3 regions of the Neobacillus sp. K501 genome follow, and region 3 is predicted to be linked to each of the others. Evidence: riboswitches for the same ligand, from Rfam matches in the RefSeq annotation. Region 3 holds a riboswitch; each other region holds the start of a gene.
What was found. Region 3 has a riboswitch for lysine ahead of dapA (4-hydroxy-tetrahydrodipicolinate synthase). Riboswitches for the same ligand answer to the same signal wherever they lie in the genome.
Positions count from the first base shown of each region.

Region 1: linked by a shared signal. The riboswitch ahead of ACWM35_RS07025 (aspartate kinase) and the one ahead of dapA (4-hydroxy-tetrahydrodipicolinate synthase) in region 3 are both predicted to bind lysine.
Region 2: linked by a shared signal. The riboswitch ahead of ACWM35_RS13410 (amino acid permease) and the one ahead of dapA (4-hydroxy-tetrahydrodipicolinate synthase) in region 3 are both predicted to bind lysine.

Region 1 covers NZ_JBSLYA010000002.1:496,808-504,761, reverse strand. Annotated here, with positions in the region: gene ACWM35_RS07060 (long-chain-fatty-acid--CoA ligase) at 1-78, shown strand, start outside; gene ACWM35_RS07055 (TetR/AcrR family transcriptional regulator) at 268-852, shown strand; gene ACWM35_RS07050 (enoyl-CoA hydratase) at 880-1,653, shown strand; gene ACWM35_RS07045 (electron transfer flavoprotein subunit beta/FixA family protein) at 1,743-2,516, shown strand; gene ACWM35_RS07040 (electron transfer flavoprotein subunit alpha/FixB family protein) at 2,557-3,534, shown strand; gene trxA (thioredoxin) at 3,707-4,021, shown strand; gene uvrC (excinuclease ABC subunit UvrC) at 4,166-5,938, shown strand; lysine riboswitch at 6,008-6,184, shown strand; gene ACWM35_RS07025 (aspartate kinase) at 6,307-7,527, shown strand; gene ACWM35_RS07020 (YslB family protein) at 7,689-7,954, opposite strand, start outside.
Region 2 covers NZ_JBSLYA010000005.1:123,802-131,755, forward strand. Annotated here, with positions in the region: gene helD (RNA polymerase recycling motor HelD) at 1-906, shown strand, start outside; gene ACWM35_RS13380 (BA3454 family stress response protein) at 952-1,089, opposite strand; gene ACWM35_RS13385 (GNAT family N-acetyltransferase) at 1,217-1,678, shown strand; gene ACWM35_RS13390 (hypothetical protein) at 1,737-1,967, opposite strand; gene asnS (asparagine--tRNA ligase) at 2,223-3,614, shown strand; gene ACWM35_RS13400 (hypothetical protein) at 3,669-3,842, opposite strand; gene ACWM35_RS13405 (helix-turn-helix domain-containing protein) at 3,955-4,170, shown strand; gene ACWM35_RS13410 (amino acid permease) at 4,440-5,915, opposite strand; lysine riboswitch at 6,023-6,212, opposite strand; gene ACWM35_RS13415 (YitT family protein) at 6,434-7,252, shown strand; gene ACWM35_RS13420 (PH domain-containing protein) at 7,290-7,904, opposite strand.
Region 3 covers NZ_JBSLYA010000006.1:2,140-10,093, reverse strand. Annotated here, with positions in the region: gene ACWM35_RS14480 (M20 family peptidase) at 1-1,166, opposite strand, end outside; gene ACWM35_RS14475 (ABC transporter substrate-binding protein) at 1,484-2,662, shown strand; gene ACWM35_RS14470 (histidine phosphatase family protein) at 2,892-3,515, shown strand; gene dapA (4-hydroxy-tetrahydrodipicolinate synthase) at 3,646-4,533, opposite strand; lysine riboswitch at 4,659-4,838, opposite strand; gene ACWM35_RS14460 (sulfite exporter TauE/SafE family protein) at 5,060-5,794, shown strand; gene ACWM35_RS14455 (DEAD/DEAH box helicase) at 5,876-7,954, shown strand, end outside.

The DNA of each region.
Region 1 (7,954 bases), on a different contig from region 3:
GTTGGGAAAATCCTTCGACGAACACTTGTTGAAGAAGAAATGCAAAAAATAGAAGAAGAAAACAAAAAACGCGCCTAATGTCTAGTAATAGTTGAACCCTTTTTTTTTGACCGATATAGCTTGTCTTCATATTGACAGTTAAGTATGATAAAAAAGTACACAGTATTTCTTGACAGAAATACATATAAAAACTATTATTGAAATATGAATGATTATTCATTCATATTTTCTTTTTACTATTTTGTTTTCTTCAAAGGGGGGAGAGCGTTGAAAAAAAATAAGCCGAAATACATGCAAATCATTGATGCAGCAGTCATTGCGATCGCTGAAGTTGGTTATCATCAGGCCCAGGTGTCGAAAATTGCGAAACAGGCTGGAGTCGCTGATGGAACGATTTATCTTTATTTTAAAAACAAAGAAGACATTCTCATCTCACTCTTTGAAGAAAAAATGGGAAGTTTTGTTGAAAAAATTGACGAAATGATAGCAGGAAAACAGACGGCGGCGGAGAAGTTATTAATGATGATAGAAACTCATTTTAAAAACCTTTCTGATGACCATCACATGGCAATTGTAACACAGCTTGAATTACGCCAATCTAGTAAAGAACTCCGTATGAAAATTAATAAAGTTCTTAAAGGATATCTAGAGGTTATCGATAAAATCATCATTGAAGGAAAAGAAACGGGAGAGTTTTCAAGCGACCTCGATGTCCGTCTAGCCCGGCAGATGATCTTCGGGACGATGGATGAAACCGTTACGACTTGGGTTTTGAATGAGGAAAAATATGACTTAGTTGCACTGGCTAAGCCGATTCATCAGCTATTAATTAAAGGCTGCGGAAATCAATAAACTTCATGTGCAATAGGAGGGGATAATTTGGAATATTTAAGATGGTCTAATCAAGACGGTATTGCAACAATCACCTTTCAACGTCCACCGGCAAATGCCCTTTCTTCTGGTTTATTAAGGGAATTGTCGGCTGCACTGGATGAAATTGAACCCAACCGTGATATTAAAGTAATAGTCATTCATGGGGAAGGTCGTTTCTTTTCGGCAGGAGCAGACATTAAAGAATTCACTACGGTTTCTTCTTCAGACGGTTTTTCAAATCTTGGAAAATATGGACAAGATTTATTTGTCCGGATGGAGAAATTTCCTAAACCAATTATTGCTGCGATTCATGGTGCAGCCCTTGGCGGCGGCCTTGAACTAGCGATGGCCTGTCACATTCGGCTTGTAAGTGAAAAAGCAAAGCTTGGTCTTCCAGAACTTCAGCTTGGTTTAATTCCTGGTTTTGCCGGCACGCAGCGCTTGCCAAAATATATTGGTACTGCAAGAGCAGCTGAAATGCTGTTCACATCAGAACCAATTACTGGTGTTGAAGCCGTTCAATATGGACTAGCCAACCATGCTTATCCGGAAGAAGAGGTATTAGAAAGAGCTTACACCTTAGCTGCTAAGATTGCTAAGAAAAGTCCGGGAGCGATTAAAGCTACCATTGAATTATTGAACTACGCTAAAACGCAAGAGTTTTATGAAGGCTCAAATCGTGAAGCTGTGTTATTTGGTGAAGTTTTTGTTTCCAAAGATGCCAAGGAAGGCATTCAGGCTTTTATTGAAAAAAGAGAGCCGAATTTTAAAGGTGAATAACTTCTTATTCAGAAGTTAAAATATTTTTTTAAATAAAATTTTCTTAATCTTTAAAACAGAAAAAATGTTTGCATTATAGGAGGGAAACCATGAACATTTATGTACTCATGAAAAGAACGTTTGACACTGAGGAAAAAATCTCTATCTCCGGCGGAAAAATCAATGAAGATGGTGCTGAATTTATCATCAATCCTTACGATGAATATGCGATTGAAGAAGCGATTCAAGTCCGTGATGCAAATGACGGTGAAGTAACCGTTATTTCAGTTGGCAATGAAGAAGCAGAAAAGCAACTCCGTACTGCGCTTGCAATGGGAGCAGACAAAGCGGTTTTAATTAATACAGAAGATGATCTTGAATACGGTGATCAATTTACTACTGCAAAGATTCTTGCAGAATACTTGAAAGATAAAAATGCTGACCTCATCCTAGGCGGAAACGTAGCCATTGATGGCGGTTCAGGTCAAGTAGGTCCACGCGTAGCTGAATTATTAAACATTCCGTATGTAACGACAATTACGAAACTTGAGATTGATGGTACAAAAGCTACTGTTACACGCGATGTTGAAGGTGATTCTGAGGTAATCGAAACAAGTCTTCCGTTATTGGTAACAGCACAGCAAGGTTTAAATGAACCTCGTTATCCATCATTACCAGGTATCATGAAAGCGAAGAAGAAGCCGCTTGATGAATTGGAACTAGATGATTTAGACCTTGAAGAAGATGACGTAGAAGCAAAAACAAAAACGATTGAAATATACTTGCCCGCTAGCAAAGAAGCTGGAAAAGTTTTATCAGGTGAAATAGCTGATCAAGTAAAAGAACTTGTTCACCTTCTTCATACAGAAGCGAAAGTAATCTAATCGAACATAAACTCAAATTGAAGTGCAGGAGGTAAAAGGAATGTCAAGAAAAGTATTAGTATTAGGAGAAACACGTGACGGATCTTTACGTAATGTATCTTTCGAAGCGATTGCTGCAGCAAAAACAGTAGCAGAAGGCGGAGAAGTTGTTGGGGTATTAGTCGGCGAATCTGTAAGCGCTTTAGGTGCAGAATTAATTCAATACGGTGCAGATCGCGTTGTTGTAGTAGAAGATGAAAAGTTAAAGCAATATACTTCTGATGGGTATTCCCAAGCTTTATTAGCGGTGCTTGACCAAGAGACACCAGAAGGATTGGTTATTGGCCATACAGCACTTGGAAAAGACCTATCGCCTAGAATTGCTGCAAAACTTTCTTCTGGATTAATTTCTGATGCAACGGCTGTTGAAGTTGCTGGTGGAAATGTTGTCTTTACAAGACCAATCTATTCAGGTAAAGCGTTTGAAAAGAAAATAGTGACGGACGGCCTAATTTTTGCAAGTATTCGTCCCAACAATATTGCTCCACTTGCAAAGGATGAAAGCAGAACTGGTGAAGTTTCTTCCGTTTCGGTTGAAATTAAAGATCTCCGTGCCATCATTAAAGAGGTGGTTAGAAAAGCAAGTGAAGGTGTGGATTTAAGCGAAGCGAAAGTGGTTATTTCCGGCGGACGCGGAGTGAAGAGTGCGGAAGGCTTTGAACCATTAAAAGAATTAGCACAGGTTTTAGGCGGAGCAGTTGGAGCTTCTCGTGGTGCTTGTGACGCTGACTACTGTGACTATTCATTACAAATCGGTCAAACAGGAAAAGTTGTTACACCTGACCTATACATTGCCTGTGGAATTTCAGGGGCGATTCAGCACTTAGCTGGTATGTCCAATTCTAAAATTATCGTTGCGATTAACAAAGATCCAGAAGCTAACATCTTTAAGGTAGCAGATTACGGTATCGTTGGCGATCTATTTGAAGTAGTTCCATTATTAACGGAAGAATTTAAGAAGCTTAAAGTACATTCATAATATTATTTGTGGGCGAGCGGTGAACAACCGCTCGCTCGTTTTTTAGCAAATCGGGAAGAATACGAATTTTTATTTAGGGAAAATTAGATGCGAAACAGATTATTAGCATGATTACTTAAACGATGTTATACTTTCGGTAGTATTTAAGTTATTCATTAGGAGGCTAAACAAAATGGCTATTTCAAACGTTACTGATCAAAATTTCTCTGCTGAAACAGGCTCTGGTCTTGTACTTGCAGATTTCTGGGCTCCATGGTGCGGTCCTTGTAAAATGATTGCTCCTGTTCTTGAAGAATTAGATTCCGAAATGAGCGATAAAGTAAAAATCGTTAAATTAGATGTAGACGAAAACCAAGAAACAGCTGCTAAATACGGCGTTATGAGTATTCCTACATTACTTGTTTTCAAAAATGGCGAAGTGGTTGACAAAGTAGTCGGCTTCCAACCAAAAGATGCTTTAGCAAGCGTACTTGAAAAACACGTTTAAGCCTTGAAGGTAAACCTTAGCTCACAGCAGCTAAGGTTTTTTAATTTCTGGTAATGGTAACAAAGTACTGCTTTTCTTTACAGGACATTTGTTTTAAAATTTTAAGATAGTAATAAAAACTAGACGGAGAGAGGAGCAGTCGGAATGAACGAAAACATTAAACAGAAACTGACTTTGCTGCCTGATCAGCCTGGCTGCTACTTAATGAAAGACCGTCAGGGAACGATCATTTATGTAGGTAAAGCAAAAATCTTAAAAAATCGGGTTCGCTCTTATTTTAACGGGTCACATGACGGAAAAACGTTGAGGCTGGTTCAAGAGATCGAGGACTTTGAATATATCGTTACATCGTCGAATATTGAGGCCCTGCTATTGGAGCTTAATTTAATCAAGAAGTATGATCCTAAATACAATATTATGTTAAAGGATGATAAAACCTATCCGTTTATCAAACTGACAGCGGAAAGGCATCCAAAACTGATCATAACGAGGAAAGTAAAAAAAGATAAAGGAAAATATTTTGGTCCTTATCCCAACGTCATGGCAGCCAATGAAACGAAAAAGCTGCTGGATCGAATCTACCCGTTACGAAAATGCTCGACCCTTCCGGATCGGGTCTGTCTGTATTACCATTTGGGGCAGTGCCTGGCACCATGTGTCAACGAGGTTGAGGAAGCACAATACAAGGAAATGACCGATGAAATTACCCGCTTTTTAAATGGTGGTTTTAAGGATATTAAAAAAGACCTAACTGAAAAAATGACCGCTGCTTCTGAGGAACTAGATTTTGAGCGGGCAAAGGAATTTCGCGATAAAATCATTCATATTGAAACCATTATGGAAAAGCAGAAAATCACGATGACCGATTTTACGGACCGTGATGTCTTTGGCTATTCGGTTGATAAAGGCTGGATGTGTGTTCAAGTATTTTTTGTAAGGCAAGGTAAATTAATCGAGCGGGATGTTTCGATGTTTCCGATTTACAATGAGTCAGAAGAGGAAATTCTTACATTTCTTGGTCAATTTTATGAAAAAGCCAATCATATAAAACCAAAAGAAATTTTAATCCAGGACGAAATTGATTTAAGTTTGGCTGAACAACTTCTTCAAGTAAAAGTGTTAAAGCCACAGCGAGGCCCGAAAAAGGATTTAGTTAAGATGGCGATAAAGAATGCAGGCATCGCCTTAAATGAGAAGTTTTCTTTGATAGAAAAGGATGAGGATCGAACCATTAAAGCGGTTGAAAATTTAGGAGAAATGATGGGGATCTATACGCCGCATCGAATTGAGGCATTCGATAACTCAAATATCCAAGGGACAGATCCGGTCTCAGCTTTGGTTGTTTTTATTGATGGGAAGCCGAATAAACGGGAATACCGTAAATATAAGATTAAAACCGTTAAGGGACCTGACGACTATGAATCCATGCGTGAGGTAACGCGTAGACGATATTCCAGGGTACTAAAGGAAGGACTGCCGTTGCCGGATTTAATTATCATCGATGGCGGCAAAGGTCATATTGAAGCGGTAAGGGATGTTCTTGAAAATGAACTTGGTTTAGATATTCCGCTTTCGGGCTTAGCCAAGGATGAACGGCATCGAACCTCACAGCTTTTATACGGAAACCCGCTTGAAATCGTTCCGCTGGCAAGAAATAGCCAGGAGTTTTATTTATTACAGAGAATCCAGGATGAGGTCCACCGGTTTGCGATTACCTTCCATCGCCAAACCCGAGGAAAAAGTGCCTTTCAGTCCTTGCTGGATGATATTCCTGGAATCGGCGAGAAACGGAAAAAGCAATTGTTAAAGCAATTTGGCTCTGTTAAGAAAATGAAGGAAGCCACGATCGAGGATTTTAGAGAAATAGGAATTCCGCTTAATGTGGCAGAAGAACTGATCAAAAAACTTCAGTCCTAGTTATTGTCGGAAAAATGGGACTATGCTATAATGAGTGAAAATTATATTACTATCACTTTAATATACTAAAGTGAAGGTAGAGGTGCGAGCTTCAAGAGTAATGATTCGGAGAAGGATGAGCTTCTGTGAAGAATCATGAAAGGGGATGTTCGCCGAAGTGGAGAGAGTCTCATTTCTTTCTTTGCTGGTCCAGTGTTGAATAAATACTGGATTGTCAAGACATTGTCTTGGAGAGCTATCTTACATTGTCCTGCGCAAAAGATTTTTTCTTTGTGTATTTTTAAAGCAATGAGATACCCTTCTCATTGCTTTTTATTTTTTGTGGCAAAATAATGATAGCGAACAAATAACTGAAAGCAGGGGAAATGATGGGTTTAATTGTTCAAAAATTTGGAGGAACCTCCGTCGGTAGCGTCGAAAGAATTATAAATGTAGTAGAACGAGTTAAAGCAGAAACCGAGCAGGGGAACCAGGTGGTTGTTGTCGTTTCAGCGATGGGGAAATCAACGGATCAGTTAGTAAGTTTAGCGAGAGAAATTTCTAATCAGCCCAATAAGAGGGAAATGGATATGCTTTTATCAACAGGCGAGCAGGTTACAATCGCCTTACTGTCAATGGCATTAAATGAGCAGGGACTGCCGGCTGTTTCCTTTACTGGCTGGCAAGCGGGAATCTCAACAGAGTCTGTCCACGGAAATGCCAGGATAACAAACATCAATACCGAGGCAATAAAGGGGGAGCTCTCTGAGGGAAAAGTAGTGATTGTGGCAGGATTCCAGGGTTTGACTGATACTGGCGAGATTACAACACTTGGCCGCGGTGGATCTGATACAACTGCGGTTGCATTAGCAGCTGCTCTGGGCGCAGATAAGTGCGATATCTATACAGATGTTACTGGGGTGTTCACAACTGACCCAAGATATGTGAAAAGTGCACGTAAACTTTTATCCGTCTCCTATGATGAAATGCTTGAGCTCGCTAATTTGGGTGCTGGTGTCCTTCACCCTAGAGCAGTTGAGTTTGCGAAAAATTACCAAGTTCGGCTTGAGGTTCGCTCAAGCATGGAAAATATAGAAGGAACAGTGATTGAGGAGGAAGCATCAATGGAACAAAATTTAGTTGTCCGTGGGGTTGCATTTGAAGATGAAATTACGAAGGTCAGTGTATTGGGGTTGAAAAACTCATTAACGAGCTTATCGACGATTTTTACGACACTTGCAGAAAATCATTTAAACGTAGACATTATTGTTCAAAGTACAACGGAAGCAGAAACAGCTAATTTGGCTTTTTCGATTAAAACGGAAGATTTAATGGATACATTAAGAGTTCTTGAAGACAATAAAGATTCGCTAAATTATGAACAACTGGATGCAGAGAATAAATTAGCGAAGGTCTCCATCGTCGGATCAGGAATGGTATCCAATCCAGGTGTAGCTGCAAAAATGTTTGAAGTTCTTGCAGTAAGCGGAATTCAAGTGAAAATGGTCAGCACGTCTGAAATCAAAGTATCGGCCGTTGTCGAAGAACAACATATGCTAAAAGCCGTCGAAACACTCCACCAAGCATTCGGACTCGCTGAGGAAAGGTAGAACGGTAGAAACTAAAACAACACAATCACGCAAATAAAATAAACGTAAGCAACCCAAAAAGCTCTCATTGAGATCATTCTCCAATGAAAGCTTTTTTGAGTTGAGGTTTGTTAGTGTACGCCTGAGGTGGACAGTGTCCACGAGCGGTGACAGGCACCACATTAAAGAGAGTCTTTTCGGTCCCATTTAACGGTGAATTGGACTTTGTTTGCTTTTTTTGCTGGGTGTTCGAAGGTTTCTGCTGTGACTTGTTTTTGGGTTTCGATTTGTTGGGCAAGGAAACCGGCTTCGATTTGGAAGTAGTGTTCGGCTTTTGATTTGACACGGGAGACGATGAGCGGGCTGAAGAGCTCGAATTCGATTTCATCTTTCCGTTCATTTTTGATTTCTAGCTGGCCCCATGAAGCTTTTGAGAAGAAATCAATAA
Region 2 (7,954 bases), on a different contig from region 3:
AAGTTGAAATTTCTTGATATGCTGGGTGTCTATCGGCAGTTATTTGAACAGGGAACCAATTATAGGGAAATTCATCTCGACGGTTGGGCAGAAATTTGTTCGTTGACAATCGAATCGTTGTTAAAGGAGGAAATTTCGTACGAGGATGCTACTCCTTATGTTTACTTACAGGACTTAATTGAAGGTCGTAAATCTAGTACGGGGATCCGTCATATTTTTATTGATGAAGCACAGGATTATTCACCATTTCAGTTTGCCTTAATTGAAAGGCTATTCCCTTATAGTAAAATGACACTGCTCGGTGACTTTAATCAAGCGATTTTTTCGGGTGCTACTGGTTCGGCCACTGTTCTTTCCGACGTTTCGCTTGCTTCTGATGAGGCGGAAATCATTGTTTTGAGAAAAACGTATCGGTCTACCCGCGAAATTGTGCAATTTACAAGCAGTTTAATCGATGGTGGGGAAAAGATTGAACCATTTAATCGCGGAGGCGAAAAACCGTCGTTGAAACAAACTTCTCTATCTTCCTTACATGAATTGATTAAAGAAAGAATCAATAATTTTCAAAACAAAGGCTATAAAACGATTGCTGTTATCTGTAGGACGGAAGCGGAAAGTATCGGCGTTTTTAACGAACTGAAAAATAATTTCTCTATTCATCTAATTGAAAAGGGAACGATTTCCTATGAGCAAGGGATCCTAGTTATCCCATCCTATTTGGCAAAAGGAATCGAATTTGATGCGGTAATTGTCTATGATAGTTCACAATATAAGACAGAAAGTGAACGAAAATTATTTTATACGGTCTGCACAAGAGCTATGCATGAGCTTTGTTTGTTTGCGGTAGATGGGATAAGCCCGTTAATGAAGGGTGTACCAGCTGAATTATTTCATATTCAATCGTGATGGAAGAAAACAGCGGCCGATGGAATCTCGACCGCTGCTTCTCTTTTATTTTTGATTCCATTGTTTTTCGACCTGTTCAAAGGCAAGGCGGTAAATTTCTTCCTCAGGTGTGTTCGGATGGGTTAGAACATTGGTTAAATAGTTCTTTCCTGCATAATTTACTTTTACATTAACTTGGACCATTGTGCATCACCTTTCTATTAATAAAATTTCAAAAAAACATTCCTGTAAAAAGGATTGTTGTTTATGTCATGTAATTGTATTGTTATGATTGAGTTAGTTTTTAAAAAATCGGAGGGTAAAACTGCTGATGTATTTTGAAGAAATCACAAAAGAAACGCTCTATATTGCACTTGAGATTATCCATTCGAATCCAGAATTTAATATGCTGGAAAATGGGAGTGAAAGTAGAAATCTTTCAGATATGGAAGAAGAGTTTATGAAGCCAGATTCAATTAGTGTGTTTGTTAAGCTTGATGATACCTATATTGGGGTTTTAGATTATCTAATGGAAAATCCAAAGGATCAGTACCCATGGCTGGGTCTGTTAATGATACATGGTGATTACCAAGGTTATGGTTTCGGGTCACAGGCATATGCTCTTTATGAAAATGAAATGCGTAATCGAGGCGTAAAGCACGTTCGTATTGGTGTCTTAAAAGATAATGAAAAAGCGATAAGCTTTTGGGAAGCATTAGGGTTTCTTTATATTAAAACAGCTTTGTGGAAATTTGGCAAGGAAATTTTTATTTTCGAGAAGGAGATAGATTAAAGAATTGTGAAGCGCTAGGGCCATGGAGCTGGACATAAAAAAACTTCCCGAGGGAAGCTTACACTTCAATTAATAAAAATTCTTCAGCAAATTTCTGAACCTGGTTTTTGTCAATCTTATTTTTTCTTAGAGCTGATTCAGCTAACACCAAATGTGCTTGGAAATGAACATTTCTTTTTAAATCACGAATCGACACATCGCCATTCAACAATTGAATGGCTTTTTCTTGGATGTCTTGACTCTTTGATGACTGGTACAGGAGAAAAGCGATACAAGTAACTTTATCCATGAATAGCACTCCTCATCTATCAAGAATCGAACATATGATAGTAATTCGACTTTATTTAAATTTTTTCCTGCTAATTTTCAGAAAAGCATAAAAATTTAATGATGCGATAAACACCAATTTGTTGAATATTGCTTATTTGGAGGGATATTTGTATAATATTGAAGGGATAGAAGAAAGAAAGTCGTAATGATAAAAAATAACCTTTGTCCCTAAGGGATAGAGGGTTTTTTATTTATACATAGGAGGTTTTTGGTAATGAAGCAAGCCTTAATAAAGGATTTGTACAGAAATACGGAAAGTTACATAGAAGCAAAGGTACAATTGTCTGGTTGGATTCGCACCATTCGCGATTCGAAAACATTTGGTTTTATTGAATTAAATGACGGTAGCTTTTTCAAAGGTGTTCAGATTGTGTTTGACGAACATTTGGAAAATTTCAAAGAAATTGCGAAGCTACCGATAAGTTCAACCGTTAAAGTAGTAGGAGATTTCATTCACACTCCGCAAGCAAAACAGCCTTTTGAAATTAAGGCGACAGAAATTGCGATCGAAGGCGTATCAAACGTTGACTATCCATTACAAAAGAAAAAGCATTCCTTTGAATATTTAAGAACGATTTCGCATTTACGCCCAAGAACAAATACGTTCTCAGCGGTATTCCGAATTCGTTCATTAGCTTCTTATGCGATTCATAAGTTTTTCCAAGAAAAAGGATTTGTCTATGTCCACTCACCAATCATTACCGGAAGTGATACAGAGGGTGCAGGTGAAATGTTCAGAGTCACGACCCTTGATATGGACAACCTTCCAAAAAATGAAGAAGGTAAAGTGGATTTAACAAAGGATTTCTTTAACAAAGAAACCAACTTAACAGTAAGCGGACAATTATCAGCTGAAGCCTTTGCATTAGCCTTCCGCAACGTCTACACTTTCGGCCCAACGTTTAGAGCGGAAAACTCTAACACAGCTAGACATGCAGCAGAATTCTGGATGATTGAACCTGAATTAGCCTTTGCTGAGCTTCCAGATATCATGGATCTTGCCGAAGACATGGTTAAATATGTGATTGGTTATGTGCTCGAAGAAGCTCCAGAAGAAATGAACTTCTTCAATAGCTTTATTGAAAAAGGTTTATTAGACCGTCTGCAAAATGCTCACAAAGCGGAATTCGGCCGTGTAACCTATTCGGAAGCCATTGAATTATTAAAAGAGTCAGGAGAGAACTTTGCTTATCCTGTTGAATGGGGACTCGATCTGCAAACGGAGCATGAACGCTTCCTTTGTGAAAAAGTATTTAAAAAGCCAGTATTTGTGACCGATTATCCAAAAGAAATCAAAGCTTTCTATATGAGATTGAATGAGGATAACAAAACTGTTGCTGCGACAGATTTACTTGTACCTGGAATTGGTGAATTAATTGGCGGAAGTCAGCGTGAAGAACGTGAAGAGATTCTTGCTGGTAAAATTAATGAGCTTGGTATGAATGAGGAAGATTACTGGTGGTATCTTGAACTAAGAAAATACGGTGGGACAAAACACTCAGGTTATGGACTGGGCTTCGAACGTCTAATCATGTACTTAACAGGGATGTCCAATATCCGAGATGTGATTCCATTCCCAAGAACGACGGGTAATGCAGAATTTTAAGTTGAATAAGAAAAGAAGACCAAACAATCGTGTTTGGTCTTCTTTTGCTTCATTTCATTGACTTTGTAATTCTTCTTCAAAATAGAATGTACCGGGACGTTCCTTAACGGTATATGAATATCTTTTCATATTTTTTACATATTGCCATTTTAGGATGGTTACTTCTTCGCCTGTTTCTTTAATATTTACAGTTTGACCGTTACTGAATCGGTTCGTTGAGTTTCTCATTGTAAACACTCCTTTATCACTGCAATTTAAGTATACCACATATATAATCCTAGTCTTTCCTATCAATAAATTATTTAATGTGTTATGCTAATGAAAAAAGTGAGGTGTCATTTTGACCAATTATAAAGCAAAAAAGAGTAACCTCAAAGAATTGCTTTCCAAAAACAGCATGAATTTGGAGCGATTAGAAGAAAATACCAGCATTCCGATGAGCCAGCTAAATGATTACATGACAAAGAAAGTTATGAATTTAAGTACAGCCATGACCATTTCAAAAGAGTTAAATTGTCAGATTGAGGATTTATACGTTTGGGTACCGGAAGAATAAATGAATTTACACAAAGCTTAAAAGAGCGTTAAAACATTTATAGCAGATCCGAACATTATGGGGTCTGCTTTTTGTTATTTGATGGGTGGCGTGGATGTGGTAGTTGTCACGAAATGTTCACTATTTTGGTCATAAATAACGGAAAGTCGGTCATATTTTTAAAAAATTCGAGCATAATTCCTCATTTCACGGTCATACCAGCCAAGTATCCGGTCATAACCAAATCCACATACAAAAAAACACGCGACCAATTCGCGTGTTTTTAACCTTTATACCTCTAAATCTACTTTCTCTAATGGAATGACTTTGGTTTTTTTCGTGAATTTATAGCCGAGCCATAAGATCAAAAATAAGGGTAGTCCAATATATGATACCAAAACACCTTTCCAATCAATCTGATCACCCATAAAGGCGGAGTAATTTTGCCCGAGAACAACAATTCCACAAAGAACAAATGCGAAAATCGGTCCAAATGGGAAAAATTTCGATTGATAAGGCAGAACGCTTAAATCTTTTCCTTGAGCATGAAATGCTTTTCTGAAACGGTAGTGACAGATGGCGATCCCGAGCCATGCGATAAAACCGGACATACCTGAAGCATTTAATAACCATACATAAACGGTTCCGTCGCCAAAGAAGGAGGCAAGAAACGCAAGACACCCAACTAATGCAGTTGCAATGAGTGCATTTGCAGGAACGCCGTGTTTGTTCAGTTTACCAAGGAATTTTGGTGCTTTGCCTTGACGAGCTAGATCCCAAAGCATACGAGCAGAGGCATACATACCTGAATTTCCTGCTGATAATAAAGCTGTTAAAATGATCGCATTCATGACGGAGGCAGCAAATGCAATCCCGGCATTTTCGAATACGAGTGTGAAGGGGCTAACGGTAACATCACTGTTTGCTAAATTACTATCTGTATATGGGATCAGCAATCCGATAACAAGAATCGCTAACACATAAAATAAGAGAATTCGCCAAAACACCGTTTTTACCGCTTTAGGAATCGATTTTCCTGGATCTTCGGTTTCGCCAGCAGCGACACCAAGTAATTCTGTTCCTTGGAAGGAGAAACCTGCTGCCATAAAAATCCCGAGCAATGCCATAAATCCGCCATTGAATGGGGCATCACCAATCGTAAAGTTTTCAAAACCAACTGCGTGATCACCCATAATACCGAAGATCATTAATGTGCCAGTAATAATGAAAATAATGACCGTTACAACTTTTATTAAAGAGAACCAATACTCAGTTTCTCCAAAGCCTTTTACAGAAAGATAATTGATCAGAAAAATAATAACTAAAAATAAACTGCTCCATAATAAGGATGGGCTGTCTGGAAACCAAAACTTCATGACCATGGTTACGGCAGCTAATTCTGCGGCAATCGTAATTGCCCAGTTGTACCAGTAGTTCCAACCAAGGGCAAAACCTAGGGAAGGATCAACGAACTTTGTTGCGTACGTACTAAAGCTTCCAGCAACTGGCATGTACGCTCCCATCTCCGCAAGACTTGTCATCAAAAAGTAAACCATTACACCAATAATGAGATAGGCTAGAAGGGCTCCACCTGGACCTGCAGAATGAATGGCACCGCCAGTGGCGAGGAATAAACCAGTTCCAATTGTTCCGCCTAATGAAATCATTGTTAAGTGGCGGGATTTTAATCCGCGTCTTAGTTCGGTTGTTGGCTGTTCAATTGTTTGGGTTTGAACAGACTCTTTTCTTACCTGTGCTGTTTGCATGAAAATAACTCCTTTTTCTTGTTTTTCTTTTTCGAGAAGGAGTTTGGAATACAAAAAATGCCACCGATAAGATTCGATGGCATTCCTAATACCCCGCATCATACCTTCCGAAAGATAGCTCAACACAATTGACTGGTAGGGACAATTGTGACAGTTCTGTTCCTATTTGGAGACAGCCCCAGCCTGCTTTTCCAGAGAAGAAAGCAAACTTCGGCGATTTTTCCTTTTAAACGGAGTCATGGATGTCTCAGCATCTCGTCCGCTTTACTTATAAAAACCGCGACCTCTACCTCATCGGTTTGATGAGGATTTATCATATTCAATTAATCTAATAATAAATTTTAATGGATTTTTCTATTAAGTCAACCAATAATGAAATATGCAGAATAATAAATCTATTACTTTTGGATAATTTTACTGATTATTAATTATTATTATAAAAAACTATTATATTTACATGGATTGATTGAATAGGGTATTATTTTTTATTAAGTATGCGTTTGCTTTAGGAGGATAAAATCATGCAGTTTCTTGGATTGATTGTTGGTTCTTTCATAATTGTTTCAGCGTTTAACCTATTCTTAATCCCCCATGAAATATTAAGCAGTGGGATGAGCGGCCTTTCCATGATAATAGGAATGATTACTCCTCTCGATACAGGGTTGGCCAACTTTCTATTAAACCTTCCTTTACTCATTATTGGTTATAAAATGCTCGGTAGAAAATTTATTATGAATACGATATTTTCTGTTGTCATAATATCAATAGGACTTTATCTTGTTCCGGTACATATCGTCGCGGATGACAAGATTCTTTCATCTATTTTCGGGGGTGCTTTAACGGGTCTTGGTGTCGGACTTGTGTTTCGGTGCTCTGGATCAACTGGTGGCTTTGATATTATTGGAATGATTGTTTCGAGAAAGAGAGATTTTCCAATAGGAATCTTACTATCAGGAATGAACGCCATTGTGATTGTCATAAGTGGATTTTTATTTGATTGGGATTCTGCCCTATATACACTTGTTTCTATCTTTGTCACTGGGAAAGTAGTGGATGCGATTTATACGGATCATGTTAAATTAACGGTCATGATCATTACCGAAAAAGGGGAGGAAATGCGCCAGCACTTATTGACGAATTTATATCGCGGATTAACGATTATGAATGGTGTTGGAGGCTATTCAAATGATAGCCGGCAGGTTCTAATTTCCGTCATTTCACGTTACGAATTAAATGATGTAAAGACTCTTATTACAGAAGTGGATCCGCAAGCATTTGTGAATATAACCGAAACAATAGAAGTGATGGGGCTATTTCACCGTCCTAGCACAACGTAAGAAATACCTCTAGTGAACTAGAGGTATTTCTTTATGCTTAATTATTAATATATTTTTCAAAAACAAAGCCAAAGTCTTTCACACAGTATTGCTTTTTCGTATTTTCTAACCATTCAAATGCTGCTTGGTTTAACATTTTAAATTGCACCACCAAATTACTGTCGGGACTTGTCACACGGCCTAATGTCGTGGAAGCAACATCAAGACTTTGTTTTGCAAATTGAAGCGAAATATCGTTTTCGTGCGTAATTTCTGAAATTTTGATAAGGGCTTTGTACAAATCCTTTACTTCTTCAATATGTTTTTTATGAACATCGATGGAAAATGGCTGTGAGCCGATTTTAAATTTGACTTCAACGTCAAGGTCGACAGTTCCGGCTGTTTCAAGCTTTACATCAGAAATTTTGTTTTTCACATAACTATAGCGGTGGAGCATCCTTTTTTTACTCGCGGCACTCGTACCATCTAAATGAATTAGCGCATTATTGGTAAAGCAATATTCATCTGATTTGGATTTTATTAAAAAATAGATCTTTTCATTATCCTCATGCATAACATAATCATCAGCATCAACCTTGTCATAATTTTCTGGTCTAATGACCGAACCTACATCACTTAAACCTAAAATATCAGAAGCCACTTTTCCAAACATGTTATCTACCTCGCTTTTTAAAAATAAATTCCATTCAAATGTACGAGTGA
Region 3 (7,954 bases):
ACCGTCACTTTGATTTTCTCATCATCAATCGTTTTTTCGATAAAGTTTTTCACGTCTTCTAGGGAATCCCCAGGCATTAAGCGTAAGTTAATGATCGCAGAGGCTTTTTCCGGCAGGGCATTGTATTGTTCCCCCGCTTGAAAAATCGTTGGTGCAATCGTGGTACGGATTAAGGCGGCAGAGGCCGGTTGCTGCAGTAATATTTTTTCAATAATCGGCTCGAATATCCACTTGTTAGCAAATACGTACTTCATCGCAAAGCTCATTTCAGGTGCTACAAAGTCAAATAAATCTTCTCCTGGTCCTTTAAGGTCTGCGTTAAACTGGGTATCTTCTAATTTCGCAATCGCGCTGGCGATTCTGCCGATATTCGTGTGGTCCTTTGGCTGGGAGGAGTGGCCACCGCTGCCTTCAATCGAAAGTTCGGCTGTTGCTGAACCTTTTTCAGAGATACCAACCACACCGACAGGTTGATTCACACCAGGGACCATTTTTTCAACAATCGCTCCACCTTCATCTAAAACAAAATCAAAAGTGATACCTCGATCTTCGAGGATCTTTACAATTGCATTCGCTCCTTCGTCGCCGCCAATTTCCTCATCAAAGCCAAACATGAAATACATGTCACGGTTTGGTTTGAAATCTTCATTCAGTAAATATTCAACCGCTTGAAGGATGCCAATGACTCCAATTTTGTCATCTAATGTTCCACGCCCCCATATCTTTCCATCTGCAACTGCACCGCTGAAAGGATCCTGTTCCCAATTGGCTTCTGTTCCTTCTAACACAGGGACCACATCATAATGGCTTGTTAGACCAATAGGGTTTTTCTGAGGATCCGTTCCCTTCCATTTATAAACGAGAGCATAATGATTTACCTTTTCTAATTCAAGCTGGTCATGAACGGCAGGATAGGTTTCCTCCAAAAATGCAATAAATTGATCGAATTCCTTCAAGTCAAACTTACTGCGATCCTGGTAGGAAACGGTTTTGAAAGTGATTGCCTTTGATAGGTTGGCAACGGCAGCCTCTTGGTTGATCGTAATCTTGGCGGGTTTTGCCGCGGGCTGTTTGGATTTAATTGTAACCGTTCTGAATGCGGTTACAATTAGAAAAACAAGAATAAAACTACCTATGATCATGAAAGCCAGTTTTCGTTTTTTCATATAATTCCCCCAAAATCTTAATAGTTTAATATTACAATATTCTGTAATTTATTAGTGGAATTATTTTAAAAAAATTCAGAATAATTTTTTCGTAGAATTTCATTATTCTTTTTTCGTAAAGCAGAGGGTATTAAATTATTGAAAAATCTTTATAACGCTAGAAGTATCATGGGATTAACGATGTAAGCGCTATTATAATTATTGCATTTATCTAAATTTAATAAATATTGAAATAATATAGTAGACGAACATTGAAAATTGTTTTACAATACTATTTATTCATTTAATATTAGAATATTCAAAAAGGGGATCATCACATGAAAAAGAAGGTAGCAAAGGTGTTTATGGCTTCTACATTATTTGCTGGGATTCTAGCAGGCTGTTCAGGAGCGAAAGAAAGTTCCGGAGGCAGCAGTTCGGATAGTATTAAAGTCGGCGTAAACTTAGAGCTATCTGGTAATGTAGCTTCATATGGAGAATCATTGGAGAAAGGGATCGATTTAGCAGTTGAAGAAATCAACAAAGATGGCGGTGTAGAAGGTAAAAAACTAGAAATCATTAAAGTGGATAATAAGTCTGAAGCAGCAGAAGCAACGAACGGCGCAATTAAGTTAACCAGCCAAGACAAGGTAACAGCAATCATCGGTGCTGCTACAAGTGGAAATACTGTGGCACAGGCACAAATGGCCAATGATACGAAAACCGTTTTAATCACACCATCTGGAACTTCACCAAATGTAACAGTGAATGAAGATGGTGATGTAAACGAGTACGTTTTCCGTACATCATTTATTGATCCTTTCCAAGGTACGGTTGCTGCCAATTTTGCAGCGAAAGATTTAAAGGTAAAAAATGCAGCGATTTTTGCTGATAGTGCCAGCGATTATTCAAAAGGGTTAGCTGAATCCTTTAAGGAAACCTTTAAAGATGCCGGAGGAAAGATTGTAGCGGAGGAAGCTTATGTAGGGAAAGATACGGACTTCCGTGCTACTCTCACTCGAATCAAGGCAAAAAATCCTGAGTTCATTTTTATTCCTGGTTACTATGAAGAAGTAGGCTTAATCGTAAAACAAGCTCGTGAATTGGGTATAACAGTTCCATTAATGGGAGCAGATGGCTGGGATTCACCGAAGTTAATTGAACTAGCTGGAGCAGAAGCGTTAAATAACACATTTATCACAAACCACTATTCTGCAGAAGATGAAGATGAAAATATGCAAGCATTCTTAACGGCATTTAAAGATCAGAATGATGGTGAAGCACCAAACGCATTCAATGCACTTGGCTATGACACTGTTTATTTATTGGCAGACGCGATTAAGCGTGCAGGCAGCTCAGATTCTAGCAAAATTAAAGATGAACTAGCGAAAACAAAAGATCTTTCACTTGTGACGGGGATTTACTCAGTTGATAAAAATCACCATCCAATTAAATCAGCTACTGTCTTAGAATACAAAGATGGAAAGCAAGTGTTCAACACAAAAGTTAATCCATAAGAAGCTGGGTAAGTAGAATGGAAGGTGATCCTTTCATTCTATTTTTTTGGCTAAAAGCGCATTAGGGAAGCTATCCTCTTTCTTCGCCTAACAGCACGCTAGTCGGCGAGTTTTCTTCAAAAAATAATCAGAATATTTATATATCTAACTTTACCAGCCACAAGGTACTTGTTAAAGTTGAGTAGAGGGTTATTAAATCTAATTTTATATCTACAAGGGGTGGAACTGATTGAATATTTATCTTATCCGTCATGGGGAAGCAGAGCATAATGTCGATCGAACCGTGATGGCACATACCCATGATTCACAACATAGTTTGACAGAGTTAGGTCATAGACAAGCAAGAAATACCGCAGAATTTCTTCAGACGATTATCAATGGGAAGACGGTTGTATATAGTTCGCCTTATTTGCGGACAATGCAAACAGCGCAGGCGATTCATTCCTTACTTCCGGAGCAGGTGCCTTTTTACGAGAATCCGCTTTTGAGAGAATGGGAGCTTGGGAACCTTTATGATTTTACCAATCGCACACCAGAGGCAAAAAAGGAGTTTAAAGCGGCGGGGCTCTTTTATTTTCGCCATCCTAATGGTGAATCCTTAGCAGATGTGTATTTACGGGCAACGATGTTCATGAATACCGTCATCGAACGTGTGAAACAGCAAGGTCGCTACGAAAACATCGTCATCGTCACCCATGCCGCCTTCATGCACATGCTCCTGACCCACCTAATGAACTGGCCGACCGAAACACTAAACAACTTCAAACCCGTCGAAAATGCATCCGTCATTACCATTAACGAAGTGGATGGGGACTACCAATACGAAAAAATCTATGTACCAAACGTAAATTAGATTAGTAGTTGGTACTAATCGAGGTGCCTGTCACCGCTCGTGGACAGTGTACACCTCAGGCGGACACGAGTGAAAAAATAGGCGGCCACCCTCCTTAGTATACGGGAGGGTGGCCGCCTGTTTTATGGGTTTATACGAATGTTTTGATTTTGCTAGATGGTAGAACGCTTTGCAAGGCTTGTTGTTCTTGTTCGTTTAGTGGAACTAATGGTAAGCGGAGGCTGCCAACGTTGATTCCATTCCAATTTAATGCTGCTTTGACCGGTGCTGGGCTTGGGGCAGCAAATAGTGCTTTCATGATTGGGAGAAGGCTGCGATGGGCTGCTGCAGCTTCCTGGACACGGCCATTTTTAAAATTCGTGATCATTTCTTGCATTTCATTCCCAATGATATGAGATGCAACGGAAACCACTCCCACTCCGCCAATCGCTAAAACAGGTACCGTTAAACCATCATCACCACTGTACAACGAAAAATCACTTGGCGTCTGACTAATAATTTCAGCCATCGCATCTAAGTTACCTGAAGCCTCTTTAATGCAGACGATATTGTCAATCTGCGAAAGACGGACAATTGTCTCTATCGACATATTCACGACACTACGTCCAGGAATGTTATAGAGCATTACCGGAAGGGAAGTGGAAGTGGCAATCGCTTGAAAGTGTTGAAACAATCCTTCTTGGGATGGCTTGTTATAGTAAGGAGTAACGAGCATGATCCCATCAACACCGACCTCAGCCGCCTGCTCCGTTAAACTAATCGATGCCCTCGTGTTATTTGAGCCAGTTCCAGCAATAACGGGTACTCTCCCATCAACGACTTCGACGACAAATTTAAACAATGCCACCTTTTCTTCTGTTGTTAAGGTAGGCGATTCTCCGGTTGTCCCGGCAACGACTAAACCATCTGTTCCATTAGCAAGTAAGTAATTAACTAAATTTCTTACCTCGTTAAAGTCAATATCACCATTCACATCAAATGGCGTCACCATAGCGGTTAATACTTGGCCAAAATTCATCATTCTCACCCTTTACAATTATTATTTTGAAAAATAAGAGGGGGAGGCCATGCGAAAATCAACGCAAAAAAGCAGCAACGAGGGTTCGCTGCTGCCTTAGAAACATAATAAAAACCCGTTCCTATGCGTGAGATAGCCCTCCATATAGTTTCCTATATGACAGTTCTGTATTTATTCAATAGCAGAACCAGCTTCAAGATCAATGAGAGTCTATCTGCTTCGGCAAATTCCCCTTTCCACAATGGTCAATGGACCTCATTATCCTCGCGTTGTGTACTAATGGTCTTTGCGCCTCTATCCTCACTTCAAAAGGTATTGAAGTAAGAGACATATTAAATTGACTGTAAATATAACAGAAAAATCCGAAAAACTCAAGAGAAATCAGTTTCAAAGTTCTCTTTTTTATGCCTTAGAAAACTACGGAAGTGTCAATAAGAATATCTTATTGACTTTTATAATTATTATTAAATTTATTTATCGTTTAGCGAATCATATACTTTTAGTAGATATCAAGGAGGTGAAGGATATGGAGTATGCATTGATGTTTATTGTTGGGATTTGTGCAACCACACTGGGAACACTGGCGGGCGGCGGGGGATTGATCAGCCTGCCAATGATGCTGATGATGGGGATGCCGGTGCATTCAGCCATTGGGGCTAATAAAGTTTCGAATACGGTTAGCTCGTTCTCGAGTTTTTATATTCTTTATAAGAGAAAGGAAATCTCGCTAAAAGAATCATTCTGGATTGTCCCGGTCAGTGTTGGTGGCGGGATCAGCGGCGGTTTCATTGCTTCGGGGATTTCGGGTGACAATATGTATATGATTGCGATAGTTCTGTTAATGTTTGCCTTCCTTACTTCGTTTGTCGGAAAAGGAAATTTCACGGGAGAACAACCGTTAAAAATGAACAAAGTCAGTGTGCCTGGTCTTTATGGGATTGGCATTTATGATGGTCTCTTTGGGCCTGGGCAAGGAACGTTAATGCTCTATTTGTTCGGCTATTTGAATATCGCTTATATTCGTGCAGTAGGCTTAGTGCGCCTGGCGACGTTCTCAAGCTGTTTCGGTGCTGCCATTACTTATATCGCAACGGGAAAAATTATCTGGCCGCTTACCATTGCCCTTCTCCTCGGATCGACAACTGGTGCGCAAATCGGAGTACGGATTGCTCAAAGGTTAAAACCGCAATACATCAAACCGATTCTCCGGATCGTCACAGCCGCCCTAATCGTTCAAATCTTTGTGGAAAATATTTTCTGAAAAAACTACAAGTATAAAATTTCTAGTAAAACTAAAACACTGTTAATATAAAAGAAACTACCTCAGAAAGGAGCCGGGCATTTGAATATAGAGTTACATCCCAAGAAAATTAAAGAAATGTGCGGAACAGTCTCCTTTAAACGAGGGGATTCTTTTTATCGAGCAGGTAAAGTGAAATTTGATGTTTATCGACCTAATTATTGTGAGGCCACTGTGGAAGCAATGGAGGATTTTTATGTCACGATCGAGAGGGATGATAGTGGCGAAATCCATACTTCTTGCAGTTGTCCGACACTATCCTCGGTTAAAACCGATTGTCAACATATCGCTGCCGTATTGCTGGCGATATATGACCACCAGCAACACGGAACAAAACCAGTAATCGTGCGGGAACAGCAGTCTGAATCCAGTCAAGCACTAACAGAAGGGCTTTTAACTCTTTTCGGTGATCAGCAGAAACGGAAAAGCGGTCATCAACTTCATTTTGAAAATAGGCAAGTCCTTGATGCGGAGTTTACGTGCAAACCGGTGACCGTTGCAACTGGACAGCACTTATTTGCGATAGAGATGAAAATCGGGCCGACTCCATTGGAGCAGATTCGACCCTTTCTTGAGCAAGTGAAGGAAGGGAAGCCGAGCGTGCTTTCCGACATCTTTACCTACAACCCGAGTCAACACTGCTTTCAAAAAGAAACAGATGCCGTTATTCAGCAATTAATTCAAGTCCTTTATGATGAAAAAGTTTCGGATGAAATAGACCATTCCCTTACCAGCAATCTGCTGTTAATCCCGCCATCGTCCTGGGCGCAGCTTCTTCCATTACTTCGGAAAGCCCCTCTGGTTGGGTTGGAGATGGATGGAACAAGGTATGGCGCATTCCACATTTCTGAAGAACTCCTGCCATTGCAGTTTATTCTGACTGGATCGGAAGGAACAGGCTTTCATCTGAAAATAAATGGGTTAAACCGCGTGGTTGTGATGGATTCGTATCACACTGTGCTAGCTGGTGGGAAAGTGGTTATCCTCAATGAGGAGGACTGCCACCGTTTAGCGGATCTTAAACAGATGCTTGGCACCTCAGGCACAAAGCAAATTTCAATTCCGACGGAGCAAATCGAGTTCTTTTTAGAAAAAGTAGCCCCGGGCTTGAAAAGACTTGGTGAGGTTCAACTGCCACCAAGGATGAAGCAACAATTAATGAAGACACCGCTGAAGGCCAAACTCTATCTGGATCGGTTGAAAAATCGCCTGCTGGCGAGTTTGGAGTTTCATTATGAAAATATCGTGATCAATCCATTGGAAGGCCCAGAACCACTGACAGGTCCCCTGTTAATAAGGGATTTGGAGCGTGAGCAGGAAATTCTCCAACTGATGGAGGGAAGTTCGTTTGCGACGACAGACAGTGGTTACTATTTGCATAATGAAGAGCTTGAATATGAGTTTTTGTATCATGTATTGCCTAAGCTGCAAAAACTAACGCAAATTTATGCAACAACTGCAGTGAGAAACAGGATTTTTCGAGAGAATGTGATTCCGAAAATTCGAATCAAGGTGAAGAAAGAACGAACCAACTGGCTCGAATTCAAATTTGAAATGGATGGGATTGGGGACAAACAAATCCGTGATATCCTTGCGGCTCTTGAGGAAAAACGAAAGTACTATCGGATGCCGAATGGAGCTTTGCTCTCGCTAGAGACAAGAGAAATTCAAGAAATCAATCGTTTTCTGCTAGCAGCACATGCAGAGGCTGAGGAATTAGAAAAAGGTTTGAATTTCACAATCGTACAAGGGATGAGGCTGCTGGATTCGGTGGAGGACAGCCAAAACTTTATGGTGGAGGAATCTTTCCGTCAATTTTTAGAAACCATCCGAGATCCAGGCAAGATGGAGTTTGAGGTTCCGATGAGTGTGAAGCGGATTTTAAGAGATTATCAAGTTCAGGGGTTCAAATGGATGAAAACATTGGCTAGCTATGGATTCGGAGGAATTCTTGCGGATGATATGGGACTTGGGAAAACCCTGCAGAGTATCACATATATTCTATCCGAACTTCAAGAAGTGCGAAAAAGTAAGCAGCCAATTCTTGTTGCCTGTCCATCCTCGCTTACCTATAACTGGTTGAGTGAACTCAGGAAATTTGCCCCGGAAGTAAAAGCGAAG